DNA from 2 places in the Noviherbaspirillum sp. FW303-A3 genome. Region 1 is predicted to be linked to the other one. Evidence: predicted binding sites of a transcription regulator. Region 1 holds the regulator's gene; the other holds the start of a gene.
The links. Region 1 encodes FNR, which switches genes on or off when oxygen is low (the NO sensors DNR and NnrR bind a similar motif). Its sites were predicted from a motif close to TTGATNNNNATCAA; they were not measured.
Positions count from the first base shown of each region.

Region 2: the regulator FNR is predicted to act here: its motif matches at 2,835-2,848, upstream of AC3WOY_RS23685 (hemerythrin domain-containing protein).

Region 1 covers NZ_JBYTAZ010000001.1:212,370-222,744, reverse strand. The annotation lists gene ccoG (cytochrome c oxidase accessory protein CcoG) at 1-746, shown strand, start outside; gene AC3WOY_RS01060 (FixH family protein) at 756-1,292, shown strand; gene AC3WOY_RS01055 (hypothetical protein) at 1,490-1,747, shown strand; gene fnr (fumarate/nitrate reduction transcriptional regulator Fnr) at 1,807-2,571, opposite strand; gene AC3WOY_RS01045 (class I SAM-dependent methyltransferase) at 2,827-3,735, shown strand; gene AC3WOY_RS01040 (hypothetical protein) at 3,736-4,143, opposite strand; gene AC3WOY_RS01035 (alpha-ketoacid dehydrogenase subunit beta) at 4,162-5,160, opposite strand; gene AC3WOY_RS01030 (thiamine pyrophosphate-dependent dehydrogenase E1 component subunit alpha) at 5,172-6,134, opposite strand; gene AC3WOY_RS01025 (oxidoreductase-like domain-containing protein) at 6,288-6,488, opposite strand; gene AC3WOY_RS01020 (exopolyphosphatase) at 6,543-7,481, opposite strand; gene AC3WOY_RS01015 (GAF domain-containing protein) at 7,619-8,959, opposite strand; gene AC3WOY_RS01010 (hypothetical protein) at 8,956-9,453, opposite strand; gene AC3WOY_RS01005 (pseudouridine synthase) at 9,563-10,279, shown strand.
Region 2 covers NZ_JBYTAZ010000001.1:4,918,188-4,928,562, reverse strand. The annotation lists gene ccmB (heme exporter protein CcmB) at 1-243, opposite strand, end outside; gene ccmA (cytochrome c biogenesis heme-transporting ATPase CcmA) at 237-872, opposite strand; gene AC3WOY_RS23695 (Crp/Fnr family transcriptional regulator) at 1,095-1,766, opposite strand; gene AC3WOY_RS23690 (c(7)-type cytochrome triheme domain-containing protein) at 2,166-2,723, opposite strand; gene AC3WOY_RS23685 (hemerythrin domain-containing protein) at 2,994-3,461, shown strand; gene AC3WOY_RS23680 (bifunctional enoyl-CoA hydratase/phosphate acetyltransferase) at 3,736-5,142, shown strand; gene AC3WOY_RS23675 (acetate/propionate family kinase) at 5,139-6,329, shown strand; gene AC3WOY_RS23670 (polyhydroxyalkanoate depolymerase) at 6,549-7,766, opposite strand; gene AC3WOY_RS23665 (methyl-accepting chemotaxis protein) at 7,933-9,645, opposite strand; gene AC3WOY_RS23660 (hypothetical protein) at 9,682-9,990, shown strand; gene AC3WOY_RS23655 (malate synthase G) at 10,136-10,375, shown strand, end outside.

The sequences.
Region 1 (10,375 bases):
CGTATGCGCGCTTCCAGAGCTCGATGTTCGACCCCGACACGCTCATCATCACCTATGACAAGGAACGCGGCGAGCCGCGCGGTGCGCGCAGCAAGTCGGCCGGGAAGTCCTCGCTCGGCGATTGCATCGACTGCTCGATGTGCGTGCAGGTGTGCCCGACCGGCATCGACATCCGCAACGGCCTGCAGTACGAGTGCATCGGCTGCGCGGCCTGTATCGACGCCTGCAACTCGGTCATGGACAAGGTCGGGGCGCCGCGCGGTCTGATCCGCTACTCGACCGACAATGCCATGCGCAACCACCTGTCGGACAAGGACATCCGCAAGCGCGCGACGCGTCCGCGCGTGCTGATCTACAGCGCAATCCTGGTGATCATCATTGGCGTGTTCTTCGGTTCGCTGTTCACGCGCACCGAGTTGAAGATGGACGTGATCCGCGACCGCGGCTCGATGGGACGCGAGGTCGAGGACGGCATGATCGAGAATGTGTACCGCCTGCAGATCATGAACACGGACGAAAGGCCGCACAAGTACAAACTGAGCGTATCCGGCATCGACACGATTGCACTTTCCACGCCGGAAGTGGTCGAACTGAATGCAACCGAATCGCGCGCGGTGCCCGTCCGGGTCCGTGTCGGCCCGGGCAAGGGCGAGAAGGGATCCAACAAGATCGCATTTGAATTGCAGGCCATCGATGATGAGAGCCTGCACGTAAGGGAAAAAGCGGTATTCATCGTGCCGCGTTAAGGAGATGACATGCAAGCTGCAGCCATGCCCCCGAAGATGAATGACCAACAGCCCTGGTACAAGCACCGCTGGCCGTGGCTGTTGATGCTGGGCCCCGCAGTCGTTGTCGTTGCAGGCATTTATACGACTTACCTCGCGGTGTCGCAACAGGATGCGCTGGTCGTCGACGACTACTACAAGCAGGGCAAGGCCATTAACCAGGACCTGAGCCGCGACCGCAAGGCGGCGGAGATGGGATTGGACGCTTCGCTCCGCTACGAGCCGGCGAGCGGCAAGCTGGTCGGCACGATCAGCAGCCAGAAGCAGCCGTTCTCCGGCAAGCTGTACGTGAGCCTGGTGCACTCGACGCAGCCCTTGAAAGATTTGAAACTCGAGACGACGGCCGACCGGCAAGGCAAGTTCGCCATTGCGATCCCGCTGCTGGATATCGCGCGGTGGAACGTGGTGGTAGAGGGCGAGCAGCGGGACTGGCGTCTGTCCGGCGAGTGGATGTGGCCGCAGCAGAAACAGGTTGATATGAAGGCGGACCAGACGGTCCAAGGGTAACTCCGAAGTAGGATATTGTCTTACGTCTGGCGACAAATTAAATGCTGGTGCACAATATCCGCAGTACGGTCGTTCTCATTCTCGTGAATGACGTTCCCGAATCTGGGAATGTCAATGGTTCGAAAGTGGGAAATGACTAGTGCTGGATCCCGGTACAGCTTTACACCGATTGTTCGGAGTGAAAGGAGGGTAGGTTGATGGCGCGACTAATGATGGTCGTCTTGTGGCCGTCGTTTCTGGTGGCAATCGTCGCGGAAGGTTTCTTCTTCTCGATGTTCGATCCCTACGACCTGTCGCTGTTCGGGACATACCCGGACATCAAGCCCCTGGCGGTCTACAGCATCGGATTCTTCTGCTTCTGGCTGTTTTGTTCACTTGCCAGCATGCTTACTTTCTACCTGATGGCCGTGCCCAATGAGGCGCCGGCAGGCAGGCGCAACTTCCGGGGCTTGTAAAAAACAAAGGCGAGGGCGCCATGCGCCGCTCGCCTTCTTTTTTGGCGGCTACTGCGCGCTCAGGCGCAGGACTGCGTCCCTTGTGCGACTGCCTTGAGGGTGGTCGGATCGAGCAATTCCAGTTCGCGGTTGTTCACCTTGATCCAGCCCTGCTTCTTGAACTTGGAGAGCAGGCGGCTGATGCTTTCGATGGTCAGGCCGAGATAGTTGCCGATTTCTTCACGCGTCATCCGCAGCTGGAAGCTGGTGGACGAGTAGCCGCGTACCGAATAACGTGCGGACAAATTCGTCAGGAATGCCGCAAAACGTTGTTCCGCACGCATATTTCCTAGCAAAAGCATGACACTTTGCTCGCGGGTAATTTCCTGGCTCATCATCCGGTGGAAGTGATGCAGCAGCGTGGGCATCTCGGCGAACAGCGCTTCCAGACGGGCGAACGGGATTTCGCACACTTCGCTGTCTTCCAGAGCAATCGCGTTGCAGTGGTGGCGGTCGGTGCTGATGGCATCCATGCCGAGCAGTTCGCCGGCCATCTGGAAACCGGTGATCTGCTGGTCGCCGCTCGGGTTGATCTGGTGGGTCTTGAAATGGCCCAGGCGAATAGCGTACAGGTTGGTAAAGGGATCGCCGACGCGGTACAAGTGGGCATCGCGGGGCACCTTGCGGCGGCGGCCAATGATCTGGTCCAGCTTCGCCATGTCCAGCTCGTTCAATCCCATCGGCAGACACAACTGGTGCATGCTGCACGCCGAGCAGCGGGCGCGCAGCTCATGCACGGTAGCGGTCTGCTGCTGCGGCGGCGGGAACGGGATAGTTTGTGTCATGTCGGCAGGATTTAGGCGGTGCAGTATCATTTTCGAGCCCTTTTCCAAACTTTAAGAATTATTGCTGTTATGGCCTTGAATTGAGCCAGGTCAAGCAATGTCATGCAAACCTCGTGCCACCTTGCGCAAAATAGGTGAACAGGATGGCAATCCCGGTGCATCTTGCGGAATTGGTTTTCGGACGCGGGACGATAATGTACAGCATTACGCAGGCTTCGCGCTTGCACCCATCTACCCACATCCACAGGGAGACACATGCTGACCGAACGCGAGATCGAGAGCTGCTATCTGGGACAATTCATCCCGCTGCACTACCACCACAACATGCTGATGGATGCCCGGCGCATGGACGGCTTCAAGGCAGCCATCGACGCCGCTGTTTTTCCGGGGGCAAAGGTGCTGGAGCTGGGAGGCGGCACCGGCGTGCTGTCATGGTTTGCCGCTGCCAAGGCAGAGAAGGTCTGGTGCGTCGAGTTCAACCCCGAGCTGGTTGCCGAGGCGCGCCGCCTGCTGGCGCGGAACAAGGGCGGGGACAGGGTGGAGGTCATCCACGCCGACGCCTTCGAATACCTGCCGCCCGAGCCGGTGGACGTCGTGATCTGCGAAATGATCCACGTCGGCATGCTGCGCGAAAAGCAGGTGCAGATGATTGAAGCATTCAAGCGCCGCTATCGCGCGCGTTTCGGCGGCAAACTCCCGGTTTTCCTGCCGGAGGCTGCCATCATGGCTGTCCAGCCGCTCCAGCAGGCATATGACTTCCATGGCTACCAGGCGCCGATCGTCCAGTTCCAGGAGCCTTCGCACATCCAGGCAGGCAGTATCGAACTGGCGCAGCCTTCTGTATACAGTGTCCTCGACTTCAGCCAGGACACGGCGGAGACGATCCAGTGGGAAGGGTGTTTCACGATGACACAGTCGGGCTGTGTCAATGCGCTGCGCTTCATCACCAAGAATATCCTGGCCGTGCTCATGAAGCAGGGCACGACCATCGACTGGTTGAACCATTACATGGTCCTGCCGCTGGGCGAACCGGTACAGGTCGATGCGGGCGACACCCTGCGCGTCAGTTTCCAGTACCGCGCCGGAGGATCGATTCCGTCGCTGCAGCAGGCCATGCGCGCAGAGTGCGTCGTCGTCGATGAACGCATCCTCGCCTACGCCTGATTACTTCTTCAGGTTGAGGAAGATGTTCGCCGCGAAGACCAGGATCCCGAGCGCGGCGACAATTTCCGAAAACGCGAGCACGGGGACGAGGGCACGCTGGCCGGCAACCACGAAGGCCAGCGATACCGCCATCACCGGCAGCGAAATGTTGTGCAGCCAGAAGTGCGCCTTCGCCAGCTTGCTTGCGGCTGCCAGCGGATAGACGCTGTAGACGAGTCCGGCGAGCGCCATCGTGGCCCAGCCCAGGAGGTTGATGTGGGCATGGACCGGACGCATCGTGAAATCTTCGCTGGCACCCATCATGATGCCAAGCCCGACGCCGACGATCAGGTAGAGGACGGCGAGCTTCAGCCAGAGTGCGCCTGCGGTGGAAAAGGCGGGTTGGGCGAGGGATGGATTGGTGTGCATGATTGTTCTTCCTTTCTTTCAGGCGAGTTGTTCTTCTTCGGCGGCATCGGAAAGTGTCTCGCGGCCGACAAGCCGGAGCGCCGCAGTGACGACGGCGTCCTGCTGTGGCATGAAGGCCTGTTCCAGTACATAGCTAGAGGGCGCGGGCGCATCGGGGCCGGTCAGGCGCATGATCGGCGCCTTGAGCGAACCGAAGGCCTGTTCCGCGACGATCGCGCTGATCTCCGCGCCGACGCCGCACATGCGGCTGGCCTCATGGACGATGAGCAGCCGGCCGGTCTTCCTTATGGAGCGCAAGATCGCTTCCTCGTCGAGCGGCTTGAGCGTGCGCAGGTCGATCACTTCCGCATCGATGCCGTGTTCTTCGAGCTGAGCGGCTGCCTGCATGCAGGTGTCGACCATCTTGGCGTAGGAAATGATGGTGACGTCCGTGCCCTGGCGCCGCACTGCGGCCTTGCCCAGCGGGACAAGGTGTTCGCCTTCGGGAACCTCGCCCGGCACATAGCCGAGCGGCATGTCGACGAAGAAGAGTACCGGGTTGTCGTCACGGACTGCGGATTTCAGCAGGCCCTTGAAGTCGGCGGCGTTCGACGGCATCACTACCTTCAGTCCAGGGCTGTGCACGAACCAGGCCTCGAGGTTGTGGTTGTGCTGGGCGCCGACAGTCCAGCCGCCGCCCGTCATGGAAAGCACGACCATCGGGAATTCGAACTGGCCGCCGGATATATAGCGCAGTTTGCCTGCGCTGTTGACGATCTCGTCCATCGCAAAACACAGGAAGGGGGCGAACAGCATGTCCACCACCGGCCGCAACCCGGTGGCTGCGGCGCCGGCGGCGGTTCCTGCGATGATGCCTTCGGCAAGCAGCGTATTCCGTACCCGCAGCGGACCGAATTCCTTTGCCAGCTCCTTGCGCTTGGTCGCGACGCCTTCGCCGAACATCAGCACGCGCTCGTCGCGGCGCATTTCCTCGGCCAGCGCCTGTTCGATGGCTTCATTGACGGTAATCTGTGGCATGGTGCGGCTCCTCAGGCGTAAACATCGGTAGTGAGTTCGGACGGAACAGGGAAGGGCGAAGCAGTGGCGAAGGCTGCCGCACGCTCCACTTCCGCGGCGATACGCTCTTCCATCAGCGCGATATCGTCCTCCGTCAGTGTCCCGTTCTGCAGGAGGCGTGCGCGTGTCCTCGCGACCGGGTCTTTCCCGCGCCATCCCGCCAACTCCTGCGCATCAACATAGGACTGGTCGTCCGGCTCGAAATGGCCGCGCAGGCGATAGGTATAGGTTTCGAGGAGGTAGGGCTTGCCGGTCTTGCGGATATGCGCAATGGCTTCCACCGCTGCCGCATGGACTGCCTCGACATCGTTGCCGTCCACCGTGCGGCTAGCCATGCCGTAGCCCTTCGCCCACTCGCTGACGTGGTCGCCGGTCATGGTTTCCTTGCGGTGCACATAGGCTTGCCACTGGTTGTTTTCGCAGACGTAGAGGATGGGCAGGCCCCACACCGATGCCAGGTTGAGCGATTCATGGAAGATGCCTTCGCAGGCCGCGCCGTCGCCGAAGAAGCAGGCGACGATGCCGTCCTGTTTGAGCATCTTGGTCGAGAGTGCAACCCCGGTGGCCAGGGAAAGTTCGCCGCCTACGATGGTCGAGGTCAGGACGACGCCCAGTTCCTTGGCGGAGATGTGCAGCGAGCCGCTCTTGCCCTTGCAGTAGCCGGTGCTGCGCCCCATCACCTCGGCCATCATGCGGCCAGCGTCGGCGCCGCGTGCAAGCAGGTGGCCGGCGCTGCGGTGGTTGGTGAGAATGCGGTCGCCAGGACGCAGGGCGCGCACGACGCCGACCGCCGACGCCTCCTGTCCGACGGCGGTGCAGGTGCCTGCCATGCTGCCGGCCGCCTGCAGCGCGGCGGCTTTTTCTTCGTAGGCCCGGATCAGCATCATGCATTCGAGCATGGATGCGGGGCTGCTCTCGGTTGCAATGTGATTCATGAATGTCCCTCTTCAACGGATCGGAAACGAGGGACGAAGTCTAAAGCGCGAAGGGGCGCAACAGAGCAGCCTGCGGCGGGCTTAAGATTTTTTTAAGATGAATTGAATGAAGTTTTAGGGAAGCCGCCGGCGAAGGTTTCCAGGCGGATGCAATCAGGGCAGGTTGACGTTGTCGTCGTGCATGAGACGGCCGATCTTTTCTTCCCATTCCTTCAGCTCTGCACGGTAGCGTTCCATGGCCAGGGCATGCAGGTCGAACACGCAGGGTTCGCAGCCGCTGCGGCAGCAGTCTCCGTCATCCGGCGGTTCGGGCGGCAAGGGTTTGGGTGGCAGGTCGGGAAAATCGTGTGTCATGCGGAGGCCGGGCGCCTGATGTGCGGCAGCCCGGAACCCCGATTGTAGCCTGCTTCAGCCGTCGGCGTTGATCGTCGCCACCAGTTCCTGCAGCACCTGTTCGGCCTTGTCGTTGTCCACCTGGCAGGTGCCTGCGTTTTCGTGCCCGCCGCCGCCGTACTTGAGCATCAGTTCGCCGATGTTGGTCTTCGAGCTGCGGTTGATGATCGACTTGCCTGTGGCGAACACGGTGTTCTGGTTCTTTAGTCCCCACAGCACATGGATCGATATGTTCGTTTCCGGGAAGAGAGCGTAGATCATGAAGCGGTTGCCGGCATAGATCGTCTCTTCCTGGCGCAGGTCGAGCACGATGAGGTTCTTGTGCACGGTGGAGCAGCGCCGGAGCTGGTCCTTGAATTTTTCCTCGTGCTCGAAATACAGGTTCACGCGCTCCTTCACATCCGGCAGTTCCATGATCTGCTCGATGCTGTGGTTCCTGCAGTAATCGATCAGGTCCATCATCAGGTTGTAGTTCGAGATGCGGAACTCGCGGAAGCGGCCCAGTCCGGTGCGCGCATCCATCAGGAAGTTCAGCAGGTCCCACTTTTCGGGATGCAGGATTTCGTCGCGGTTGAACTGTGCCGCATCCCCCTTGTCGACGGCGGCCATCATGTCATTCCACGCAGCGGGGAAAGCGATCTCGCCGCCGTAGTAGTCATAGACGACCCGTGCCGCGGACGGCGCGCGCGCATTGATGATGTGGTTGGCCTTGCCGCCTGCGTTGCGCAGGGTTTCCGAAAAATGGTGGTCGAAGGCCAGATGGGCGCCGGGAACATAGGGCAGGTTGGTGGTGATGTCGCGATCGGTGATGTCGATCTTCCCGTCCTGCATGTCCTTGGGATGGACGAACTTGATGTCGTCGATCATGTCGAGATGCTTGAGCAGGACGGCGCAGACCAGTCCATCGAAATCGCTGCGCGTCACAAGCCGGTATTTCTGGTCTTCTGCGGACATGAGGCTCCTCCACCGGAAAATTGCTGTCTCTGGATATGTTTTCGCAGTGCCGATCCGAACGGCATGCTGCTATCCGGAAATATTACGCCTCCGGACATGCCGGGGACAAGCGGGGGATGAAGGAAATTTTCAGCGGCTCAGGTTGCCTGCAGCAGCAGCGGACGCTCGACGCAAAGACGGAAACGCCCCCGGCCGGTTTTCTCGATGCGCATCGGCGCGCTGCGGTCCACCAGGCGCTTGCCGAGCAGGATCAGGCGGGCTTCGAGATTGTCGCTGACATCCGGGAGGCGAACGCGCGAGTCGAGGCGCAGTTCGCGATTGGTGAATTCCGAGCGCCCCTTGTCGGAATAGTCGCGCAGCAGCGTCCAGAGGATCGAACCGGCGACGCCCTTGATCAGGTAATCGTCGCCGAGGAAAACGCTGTCGTTTTCCGCGAAATGGCGCACCACGAGCGGAGCGCCGCCATGCCGCGGCGGGGCGGCCGATGCTGCCGCGGTGTCTTCTGCCGCTTCCCCGGCAGCCGTCTGCAGGATGTGCATCGCCATGCCGAACTGGGCGGCGACACTGGCAAGGGCATCCTCGTCGTCGTAGGTAAAGCGGAGATCCAGCGGGCTTTCGACATAGAGCACGCCGAGCAGGCGCTGGCCGGAAATGATAGGGACGGCGAGCTGGCTGCGCGGAGACGGCAGGCCAGGGAGCGGAATCGCCGTTTCCAGCGCGCTTGCCCATTCGCTGTTTTCGGCGCTCTCGCGAACGGCCCGGCTGTACGCATACTCCGATGTCATGTGTCCGATGCGGATCGGGGTACGCTCGCGCGCCGCGACGCCGATCACGCCCTGGCCAAGCGGGATCTCCGACCCCGCTCCCGAGGCTTCATAACCCATGCTCGCGACCGTGTAGAGGCGCGATCCGGGCGCGTCGAGCATGAGGAGCATCGCATGATGGATATTGAATTGCTGCTTCAGGCAGGACAGCAGTTCCGCCATGAGGCGTTCGAGGTCCGTGCATGCGGCGAGGCGCGTGGTGGTGGCGCGCAGCGCCGACAAGAGGTTGCATGGCGGCGCCGGGGCCGGTTGCGTTTCGCCTGCCAGCCGCGCTACGTCGAGCACCCTGTACACGTCCGAACCCAGCAGCCGGAAGACGCCGCTCATCCCGGTGTGGGACGCGATGCCCGCCAGCTTCGCTTTCATGACTTCGAACAGCGGCCCGGTGGTTTCGGTGTGCAGGTACTGCAGCGTGAGCCGGTACTGCGCCACCGTGACCGGATGCGTCATGATCAGCGAGGCCCGGGGATTGGCCATGATGTTCTGGCGCGTCTTGTTGAAAAACTGATAAGAGAGCGCAACATGCTCGCCATCGACAAACTGCACCTGCGACAAATAGGCGAGGTTGGGTGTGCCGTCGAGGGATGCCGTCGACATCGTTGCCGGCACGACGCCTTCGAAGCATTCCCGTATCGCTTCCAGCCGTATCGTCATGCTGTCCTCGCCAGCAATTCGCCTGCCTTCGGACCGGGCGTTTGCGAGTAGGCTTCGGCCGGGGTGAAGCGGATACCGACCATCTCCCCAGGCGGACAGGCAAGCAAGGTCTCGACTATTGCTCGCTGGAAGCCGATCCGTTCCAGTTCCTGTGCGAATGCCTCGCGGTACGCCTCGACGAGGTCGAGATCGCCAGCCTGCAGAGGAACGCGCTGCGCGTCGCGTGCCTTGACCTGCACGGTGCGATGCGTCGACGGCTCGGTGAATACCGCTGCCACGGCGCTGTTCTCGCGAATGCACTGGAGCACCGGCTCCGCTTGCCGCGCCGGCACGAACATTGTCATCTGCCGCCGGTCGGGAGAAATGCGACAACCAATTGCGCGCACGTGGACCGGTGCCGCGGCCAGGGTGCAGGCGGCAATCCCCATGCTTACGCCGATCTGGAAAAATGCGGCGTGCGCGGCGTCCAGGACAGGTTCGTTGGCGGCGGCCATAGACGTGGATTTATGATTTGTTATGTTTTATCCGACAGATCATACCGTCGAATCCATCGGTTTGCATTGTGGAGAAATCGTGGAAGGATGGTTCTGGTAGAGTGCCGGGATGACTAAACAGACATTGGATCGCATCCTGCAATCGCAGGGATTCGGCAGCAGGAAATGGTGCCGGGAATTGATTTCGGACGGCGAGGTATCGATCGGCGGCGCGGCGGTCACCGACTACCGTGCAAGCTTTGACACGGAAGGACTGGTCTTCACGATCTTCGATGAGGAATGGATGTATCGCGAGCGGGTGTACCTTGCGCTGAACAAGCCCTCCGGCTACGAGTGTTCGCGCAAGCCCAGCCATCATCCCGGGGTCCTCACGCTCCTGCCGGAGCAGTTTGCATGGCGCGACGTGCAACCCGTCGGACGGCTGGACCACGACACGACAGGTCTCCTGCTGTTGTCGGACGACGGCGCGTTCATCCATGCGCAGTCGTCGCCGAAACGCCATGTGCCCAAGCTGTACCTGGCGACGACCGCCGAGCCGGTCACGGACGAACTGGTTGGCCTCCTGCTGGGCGGCGTGCAACTGCATGACGAGCCGGCACCGATTGCCGCGCGCTCCTGCCGCCGCGTCGGCGACCGTCAGATCGAGATCGTCCTCGAGCAGGGGAAGTACCATCAGGTCAAGCGCATGCTGGCCGCGGCAGGCAACCATTGTGCTGCGTTGCAGCGTACTGCAATCGGGAAATTGACGCTGGAGCAATTGGCGCTGGATGAGGGTGAATGGCGCTACCTGGGAGCGGAAGACCTCGCGCTATTGATGTCTGAATGACAGCATCGCGGCCGATGATGTGTGGCTTTTTGGCAGCGTGGTGACATGCGTCAATGAATTGAGTCCGATTCCTTTTTCCGGGAAGCTACACGCACG
Region 2 (10,375 bases), 4.7 Mb from region 1:
CAGCGTGCCGTCGGCATAGTCGAGCGCAAACAGCCGGCCCAGCGCCAGCATCGATGCGAGCAGTGCGGCCACCCACAGGATGCCGGGCGCCATGGTGCGCAGCAGTTGCGGTTCCGGCCCGACGCCGAGTGGAAACAGGCTGGCGACGATGATGAAGAAGAACAGCGTGGTGAGCACGTCCGAGCGGCGGCGGAACGCCAGCAGCAGGTCGCGCCGGATGACGCAGATCAGGGCATTCAGCATATCCGCCCCTCGTTCATGTCCAGGCGCAGCGCGCGCTTTGCCGAAAGGTCGATCTCCTGGTGCGTGGTGTAGATGACCATGCCGCCGCCGGCGAGATGCTTGCTGATTGTGCCGCACAGTGCCGCCACGGCGCTCTTGTCGAGAGCGGTGAAAGGTTCGTCCAGGATCCAGAGCGGCATGCCCAGTCCGAGCGACAGCCGGGCGAGCGCCACGCGCTTGCGCTGCCCTTGCGACAGCGCGCGCGTCGGCAGGTCCGCGGCACGGCCCAGGCCGAGCTGCTGCAAGGCCGCGTGCGCCTCGTCTTCGGTGACCGGCGCGCCGGCCAGCGTCGTGGAGACGACCAGGTTTTCCCACGCCAGCAGGTCGTCCTTCACGCCGTTGGCATGACCGATGTAGACCAGCTTGCTGCAGAACTCGTCGCGCAGGCTGCGGATGTTGCGGCCATTCCAGCGCACTTCTCCGGCCGCCGGCACGGCCAGGCCGCACAGCATGCGCAGGAGGCTGGTCTTGCCGCTGCCATTGGTGCCCGACACCCACAGGGCATCGCCGGGCTGGATATCGAAACTGAGATCGGCAAAAAGCTGCAGGTCGCCGCGAACGCAGGTAAGGCTATGGGCCTGCAGGCTCATGCGCGGCCTTTCCCGTGCCGGAGGACACGAAGTATCGAGAAGGACATGGATGGGTATTTGTTAAGCGTATTGCCGGAATGCATGCACATTACATGCCACGGCTCGCAATTATATGCGCAGACCAAAAGCGCAGCCCGGATGCAGCGAAGCGGAATCCGGGGGAAGTGCGCCATGCATTCCCCGGATTCCGCTTCGCTGCATCCGGGCTACGGGTGGTGAAGCTTACGCGCTCAGCAGCGCGCCAAGCTTTTCATAATCGAGAATCTTAATGCGGCGCCCCATCACCGTGATCAGCCCTTCAGAAGAGAAGTCGTGCAGCAGGCGCGACAGCGTCTCGGGCGTGAGGCTCAGGCGCGATGCGATGAGCGTCTTGCTGGCGATGAGTTCGACCGTATCCCCGGCCTGGTACTGACTCTGGCGCAGCAGGTAGCCGGCGAGGCGCTGCTTGGCCGTCTGCAGCGAATAGCTTTCGATGTCGCGCGTGAGCGTATAGAGCTGGCGGCCGACGCACACCATGAGCTCCTGCGCGAAGGTGAAATTGTCCTTCGCTACTTCGAGGATTTTCTCGCGCGTGGTGTGGACCAGCATCGAGTCGGTGGTGGTCTTCACGAAGGCGAGATGCGCGCGGTCGAGCAGCATTTCGCCCAGGCCGAAGCACTTGTTCTGCCCCAGGATCGCGAGCGTTTTCTCGCTGCCGTCCTTGCGGTCGAAGCCGATCTTGACCTGGCCGTAGACGACGACGTACACGCCCTTGGGCGCATCGCCCTGGTTGATCACGCAGGTGTTCGTCGTCGCGCGTATCGGTTGCGTTGCCGACGTAACCTCGTCCAGCTGCCGCTCATCCAGCATGCGGAACAAGGATGTGTTGGCAAGAATGCGTTTCAGGTTTTGCATGGAATCTTCTCGCGGCGATCGAGCACGTTCAAGTCTCATTCTCGGTCCTGCATCAGTTGAGTAATGTGTTGTTTCGCCATTTAGCTGCTGCATCGCTCCCTCCCTCTTCCGCGGGTATTTCACACTGCTGCTGGCGTCCTTTCCTACGGGAACCACAATGCAAGATGCGGGCCAGCTCCAGGAGAAAAAAAGTGTCGATATCGGGTGCCGCGCATGTCATCAGAAGCACAACGAGGCTTGTCGCATATCAACGTGAAGGCAAGGATATCGATCCCCTTCGGTTTTTTAATGATCTAGATCAATTTTCCCCAACTGCGCTTTGCGTCTGGGAATTTCGCGTAAAAACCCGGGAAAAAACACGCGATTTTCGTAAGCCTCGCGTAAGCAACCGCACATGGATTACCACCACTGCTTGCTGTTCGCGTGAGGAACACTGTGGCAACGTTCGCAGGAGTTGTGGGTGACGAATGCGACGCGGTCGTGGCATACGCCGCAGTACTGCCCACGGAAGATCTTTTCCATCGAAATCTCGTTCGCCCCCGCCTTGGGAATGAACAGGCTGTCATGGCAATTGCTGCATGCCAGCCATTCGGTATGCGAGTTATGCGGAAAGCGCACCCACGGCATTTCCTTCGTGTTCTTGAGAATGATGTCGAGGTTCAGCACCTGGTGCGGCTTGCTGTTCGTGAGATCCGTCCGCGGCTTGATCGCACCGCTGCGCAAGGCCCCCATCCAGTCGACGGCACCGCGCTTGTCCAGGGGAAGCTGGGCGCGCATTTCATCGCCCTTCTGCAAGGTGGCGTGATCGGGATTGCGCGGGTCGTAGAAGCGATTCTTGTCCGCGCCCTCGTCCGCCGTGATCGGCGGCGCCTCGTCGGCCGCCTCCTCCTCGATCCTCACCGTCGGCTCCACCGTCGCCTTGCGGAATTGAGAATGCGCCCCTTTCTGCACGGACATCACAAGCAGGCAAGCAAGGAACAGCAAGAGGAGGTGGCGAATGCGGGGCATGAGAGGGAAGAAAGACAGCGATATCCGTCCAGACTATATCGATGCCCATCGGCATTTCATTTGATTTGCATCAACGGCGACCGGCTTCCCGAAACCGGCAATCATCGCTGCCGCCTTGCAACAATCCTGTCAATGGCAGCGAGTTCGAAAATACCTATCCTGGATCAAGGAATCCGAACTTCGCATGCGAAAAAATGCAATGATCACGGAGCCTCGACCATGGACACCATTTGCGCTTACCTTAAACATGACCACCAGCGTTGCGACGACCTGTTCGACCAAGCGGAGAACAGCGTTGCGCAGCGCAACTGGAAGGGGGCTATCGACAACTTCCGCAAGTACCAGGATGTGCTGCGGCAGCACATCCGGATGGAAGAAAAAGTCCTGCTGCCGACCTTCGAGCAAACCCTCCAGGGAGGGGCCGAACCGGTTGCCATGCTGCGCTCGGAGCACCGGCAGATCAACGGCATCGTCAACCGCATGTGGGAGGCGATACAGCGCTTCGATCCGACCGACTATGCGCTCCATGCAGAGACCCTGACTCTCCTGATGCAGCAGCACACGCTGAAGGAAGAAGAGATGCTCTATCCCCTGCTCGACCGCGCCCTGGCGTGCAAGCGGAGCAAGATCATCAGCGCCATGGCCGAGTACCTGCAGCCTGCCGCCCCCGACTTCGCCGCAAGCTGACACCGCAGCCTGCCAGGTGGCGAAGATTCGTTTGAACTTCGCTCGCCCGCCAACCTCTATGCATCGGCTCTTGCCGCTGCACATCATTCGGCATGCTCCTTGCTTGAATGCCGTCTGGAATCGCACCACGACAATGCAGTCATGAAGCGGTCACTGTTGAACGACATGATGTGCGATCGCCATGCCAATTGCGCATCTCGTCCATGAGACGGGAACCGGCATGTTGCCGAATGCATGCGACACCATCGCATACAGTAAATCACCATTGAAACTTATGAACGACTTATCTTTGCAATACATCGAAAACGTCACCTACGATGAACTGACCATCGGCCAGTCCGCCCGTCTCGTGCGCACCCTTGCCCTGACGGACATCCAGGCGTTTGCCGCCGTTTCCGGCGACTACAATCCCACCCACCTCGACGCCGAATACGCCGTACAGACCCTGTTCCATGGCGTCGTTGCGCACGGCATGTGGGGCGCCACCCTGATTTCCAGCCTGCTGGGCACGCAATTCCCCGGCGCCGGCACCGTCTATGCAGACCAGTCCCTGCACTTCATCCAGCCGGTACGCGTCGGCGACACGCTGACGGTGATCGCCACCGTCACCGGCAAGGAAGACGCGACCAAGCGCGTCACGCTCGACTGCCAGGTCATCAACCAGAACGGCACCGTCGTGCTCTCCGGCACGGCAATCATCCTCGCCCCGACGCAGAAGATGCGCCGCAAGGCGGTGAACGTGCCCCAGGTGCGGACTTTCGATCCGCAGGCGCGCTTCGACGCCCTGCTCTCCAGCGTGAGCCACCTGTCCGCGGTTCGCTGCGCGGTGGTCCATCCCTGCGATAAAGAGTCGCTGCGCGGTGCGTTGAATGCTGCGCACTTCGGCCTCATCAATCCGGTGCTGATCGCCCCGGAATCGAAACTGCGCGCCGTTGCCGAGGAAGCCGAACTCGATCTCGGCGGCTTCGAGATCATCTCGGTCGAACACAGTGTCGCCGCCGCCCAGCGTGCCGCCGAAATGGCCGCCGGCGGCGAAGTCGAAGCCCTGATGAAAGGCAGCCTGCACACGGACGAACTGATGAGCGCCGTGGTCACCACGCGCGCGCTGCGCACCAAGCGCCGCCTGTCGCACGTCTTCCGCTTCGATGTGCCGATGTACGACAAGCCGCTGCTCATCACCGATGCGGCGATCAACATCAAGCCGACGCTCGAGGAAAAGGCAGACATCATCCAGAACGCGATCAACCTCGCGCACGCGCTCGGCACCGAACGCCCGAACGTGGCGATCCTGTCGGCGGTGGAAACGGTCAACATCAAGATGCAGTCCACGCTGGACGCCGCTGCCCTGTGCAAGATGGCTGATCGCGGCCAGATCAAGGGTGGCGTGCTCGACGGCCCGCTGGCCTTCGACAACGCAATCTCGATGGAAGCGGCGCGCATCAAGGGCATCGAATCCTCCGTGTCCGGCAATGCCGACATCCTCGCCGTGCCGGATCTCGAATCCGGCAACATGCTGGCCAAGCAGCTCGAATACCTGGCCGGCGCCACGACCTGCGGCATCGTGCTTGGCGCCCGCATTCCGATCGCCCTCACCAGCCGCGCGGACAGCGCCAATGCCCGCGTGGCATCCGCTGCGCTGGCGCTGCTGCTTGCACACCAGAACAGGAAGGTGCAGCCATGACGAACGACGCCATCCTGGCGGTCAACGCCGGCTCCTCTTCCCTGAAGTTTGCACTGTATCCGCAGAACGGCACCGAGATCGGCCCCGCTCCCTTGTCCGGCAACATCGAAGGCCTGGAAGCCGGCGGCTCGCCGCTGGTCAAGATCTCGAGCAAGGATGGCAGCAGCAGCGAGACGCTCGACGCCGGTGAAGGCACGCCGCACGAGCGCGCGCTCTCCGCCCTGCATGCGGTGCTGGAGCTCCATGCCAAGGGCATCCGCATCACCGCGGTCGCGCATCGCATCGTCCACGGCGGCGACCGTTTCGCGGAATCCGTCGTGCTCGACGGCGACACACTGGCCTATCTCGACACCCTGTGCTCGCTCGCACCACTGCACCAGCCGCACAACCTGGCCGGCGTGCATGCCTTCCGCAAGCACTTCCCCGACCTGCCGCAGATCGGCTGCTTCGACACCGCGTTCCATGCCACGCTGCCGGAGACGGAATACACCTTCGCGCTGCCGAAGGAACTGCGCGAAGAAGGCATCCGCCGCTACGGCTTTCACGGCCTGTCGTATCGCTACGTGACCGACCGCATGCTGGAAAAGACGCCACGCGCCAAGGAGCGCATGATCATCGCCCACCTCGGCAACGGCGCCAGCGTCTCCGCAGTCAAGGACGGCAAGAGCGTTGCCACCACCATGGGCTTCTCGGCGCTGGACGGCCTGATGATGGGAACCCGCTGCGGCACCATCGATCCGGGGGTGCTGCTGCACCTGCTGCGCCAGGGATGGAACTGGGAAAAGCTGGAGCGCACGCTGTACCGCGAATCCGGTCTGCGCGGCGTCTCCGGCGTGTCGGCCGACATGCGTACGCTGCGCGCCAGCGACGATCGTGGTGCGCAACTTGCCATCGACATTTTTACCCACCGCCTCGTGCGCGAGTGCGGCGCGCTGAGCGCATGCTTGCGCGGGCTTGACGTGCTTGCCTTCACCGGCGGCATCGGCGAGCACGACACCGCGCTGCGCCAGCAGGCCTGCGATGCGCTGTCGTATCTCGGCGTGAAGATCGATGCGCAGGCGAATCAGGAAGCGACGCGCGATGCGATCATGCCGATCCATGCGAAGGACAGCACTGTGGAGATCTGGGTGGTGCCGACGGATGAAGGCCGGGTTGCGGCGCAGGATGCGGCGCGGCTGATCCGCTGACCTTATTTTTTCCTTGCGAATGCATGGTGCGCGAGGCGCACCCTACTTCTCCCGGCACAACTCGTAGGGTGCGCCTCGCGCACCGTGGCACCAGAAGAGAAAACGGCGACACAATGTGTCGCCGTTTTTTCGCGCCTTCCCCAGATCAGCCGGGGAGCCCTGCCGCACACGTCCTCTCGCACACAGCCGACACCTCCCGCCGCAGCGGAACCAGGCCCCTTACCCGTTATGGGCGCGAATGAACGATGAAACGATCGGGCAGATGTTCTCGCGCCAGCGGCGGCCGGAGAAGATGCCGTAGTGGCCGCTGTCCGGTTCCACGTGGTGCTTGCGATGCGCCTCCGGAATCGACGAGCAGAGCTTCTGCGCCGCCTCGGTCTGGCCGATGCCGCAAATATCGTCCTTCCCGCCTTCGACCGTCAGCAACGCGACGTTCTTGATGTCCTGCGGACGCACCAGCTTGCCGTCCACTTCCCATGTGCCGTTAGGCAGCGAGAAATCCTGGAAGACGGTCTTGATCGTATCGAGGTAGAACTCGGCGGCCATGTCGAGCACCGCGTTGTATTCATCGTAGAACTTCACATGCGCGTCGACGGGATGTCCGTGTGCGCGGTCTTCATAGAAGTGCAGGTAGCTTTCCATGTGCTTTTCCGGATTCATGGCAATGAATCCGGCATGCTGCAGGAAACCCGGGTAGACACGGCGCCCGGCGCCCGGATAGTTGAACGGCACGACATCGATCACGGTGTTTTCGAACCAGTCGTACGGACGGTCGTGTGCGAGCTTGTTCACTTCGGTCGGGGAGAGGCGTCCATCGATCGGACCGCCCATCAGCGTCATGGTGCGCGGCTGGATATCGCCTGCGGTCGCCATCAGCGACACCGCCGCCAGCACCGGGACGGTCGGCTGGCAGATCGCCATCACATGCACGTCGGGGCCGAGCATGCGGATGAAATCCTGCACGTAATGTACGTAGTCGTGCAGGTGAAATGCCCCCTCGGAGAGCGGCACCATGCGGGCATCGACCCAGTCGGTGATGTAGACGTCCTGCTCATGGAGGAGTACGCGCACGGTGTCGCGCAACAGCGTCGCATGGTGGCCGGACAGCGGCGCCACGAGCAGCAGCTTGGGCTGGTTGAGCGGCGTGCGCGTCTTCTTCGCGAAGTGCAGCAGCTTGCAGAACGGCTTGTTCGCAACCATCGTTTCGTCGATCTCGACAAAGTGACCGTCCACCGTGGTGGATTCGATATTGAAACTCGGTTTCTTGTAGTCCTTGCCGATGCGGTGGAACAGTTCCGCGCCTGCCGCGATGTTTTGCGCGAACGGCGTGTAGGCAAATGGAGAAACCGCGCTCGTGAACAAATGAGAAACGGCGTCAGCCCATTGCGCCATCGGGCTGATTGCAGCGTGTTGCAATTCATGGATCTGGTACAGCATTTTTATGTCCTGACGTATTCAGTACTTCATTCAAGGATTTGCCATCAGGAAAATGCAAGGAGCATGCCACCCGGCAAGCATGGATCGCCGCCATGAAAAAAAAAGGCCGCCTGCGAACAGGCGGCCAAAGGGCTTTCCCTACAGGAGGGAGAGGAGACAACGGGTATTAGAACTCCATCCAGTCGTCGGTGCCGGTACGGCCGACAGCGGCAAGCTTGGGATGGCGCGGCGCGATAGCAGTGCCGCCGGCAGGGGCGGACACCTTCAACGGCGCTACGGTGCTGGCAGCAACCGGCTCTTCAGCCGCCGGGATTTCCAACGGTTCCGAGAACTGCTCGAGCTTGAATACATTGACGACCTGGGCAAGGTTGGAAGCCTGTTCCTGCATCGCTTCCGCAGCAGCCGCCGACTGTTCGACCAACGCAGCGTTCTGCTGCGTAACTTCGTCCATCTGCGTGATCGCCTGGTTGATCTGTTCGATGCCGGCGGTCTGCTCGTTGCTGGCGGAACTGATCTCGTCCATGATGTCCGTCACGCGCTTGACGCTGGCGACAACCTCATGCATCGTCGCGCCGGCCTGGTCGACCAGTTTCGAACCAACGCCGACCTTGTGCACGGAATCCTCGATCAGTGCCTTGATTTCCTTGGCAGCACCGGCGGAACGCTGCGCGAGGTTGCGCACTTCTGCTGCCACCACTGCAAAGCCTCGTCCCTGTTCGCCTGCGCGTGCCGCTTCCACGGCGGCATTGAGCGCCAAGATGTTGGTCTGGAAGGCGATACCGTCAATGACGCTGATGATGTCGGAAATCTTCTTTGCAGACTCATTGATCGAGTGCATGGTCTCGACAACCTGCTCGACCACTTCGCCGCCCTTGACCGCGACTTGCGATGCGGACTGCGCCAGCACATTGGCCTGGGCGGCATTGTCGGCGTTGGCCTTCACGGTGGACGTCAGCTCTTCCATCGACGATGCGGTTTCCTGCAGCGAGCTGGCCTGCTGCTCGGTGCGCGAGGACAGGTCCAGGTTACCACTGGCGATCTCGATCGATGCGGTGGTCATGGTTTCCGTACCCGAACGCACTTGCGACACGATGCTCACCAGGCTGCCGTTCATTTCCTTGAGTGCCTGCATCAGCTGGCCTGCTTCATCCTTCGACTTGACCTGCACGTCGCCGGTGAGGTCGCCCTGCGCCACGCGGCGTGCGACATCGACCGCTTCGTGCAGCGGACGGGTAATGCTGCGAGTCACCAGCCATGCGGCGCCAAGGCCGAGCACGAGTGCCGCGCCGCCCAGCGCCCAGGTCAGGATCAGCGCGCTCTTGTAGGAGGCATGCGCTTCCGTCACCGCAGTGTCGGCCATCTTGTCCAGCATGCGGACCAGTTCGTCCATCGCGCCCAGCCACTTGCGCTGGTTCGGCCAGACTTCATTCACGAGCACCTTGACCGCTTCTTCCTGCTTGTCGTCATTCAGCAGCTCGACCACCTTGTCGGTCAGCGGCTCGGTCGCGTCCTTGGCGGCGGCGATCTTGGCCAGCACTTCCTTGCCCTTTTCATTTGCCGCCATCAGGCGGTCGAGGTTCTCGACATAGGAGGCGTATTCGTCGCGGTCGTCGAAGATGCGGTCGGATTCGCGTTCCTTCTGCTTCTCGTCCGTCATCAGCGCGAGGTTACGTGTGGCGAGACCGATGGAAAGCACCGATTGACGCATTTCGAACGCAGCCTTGGTCATCACATTATTCTCGTTGACGATGCCATCGAGACTGCGCTCGATGGACGCCATGCGCGAGATACCAATCAGCGCCAATGCGATCATCAGCACCAGCACCAGGCCGAAACCCAGGCCCAGGCGTATTCCGATTTTCAGATTGGAGATTTTCATTTTCCTCATCCCTGTAGATGAAATCCGTCGTCGATCTTGATGGTTGTCAACTTTGATCATGGGAAAGCAAATAGTCTGCCAACCGACAAAATTGATCTCGGAACAAGGCAGGACTGTGGAATCCACAAGATTTGGGGAAGATTTTGTCTGACAGTTTCCCGAAAGCAGGAAATCCATCCTGATTGCGAGAAACAACGCGCGAGAATCGTCTCATTGGTGAAAAACCGCTTTGAAATCATGTCTTCACGCTCCAAGAGCGCAGTTTCCATGAGGAAACTTTTGACGGATAAAGCCTGTCAGGCGGACGAGTTTGTGGCACTGGAAGACCTTTCCAGCGATTTGTGACAAAAACGCATAAATCAAGTGACTAAACATTGCGTTCATACACTTTTTGCTCGCATATACTTCGATCCAGTCTTGCTTACAGCTATAACAATTGAAGAAGCGCCCGCGCGCCGATTCATGACAACTTCACACGAGGATGCACTCCATGACCGCACGTACTTCCGTCCATCGCCTCCAGGTTGCCACCGTCCTGTACCGCTTCATTGAAGACAAGGTCCTGCCCGGCACCGGCATCGACAGCGCCACCTTCTGGAAGGGCTTCGACGCCATCGCCCACGACCTGGCCCCGAAGAACGCCGCCCTGCTGGCCGAACGCGACCGCCTGCAACTGGAACTAGACAAATGGCACCGTGCCAATCCCGGCCCGATCCAGGACATGGGCGCC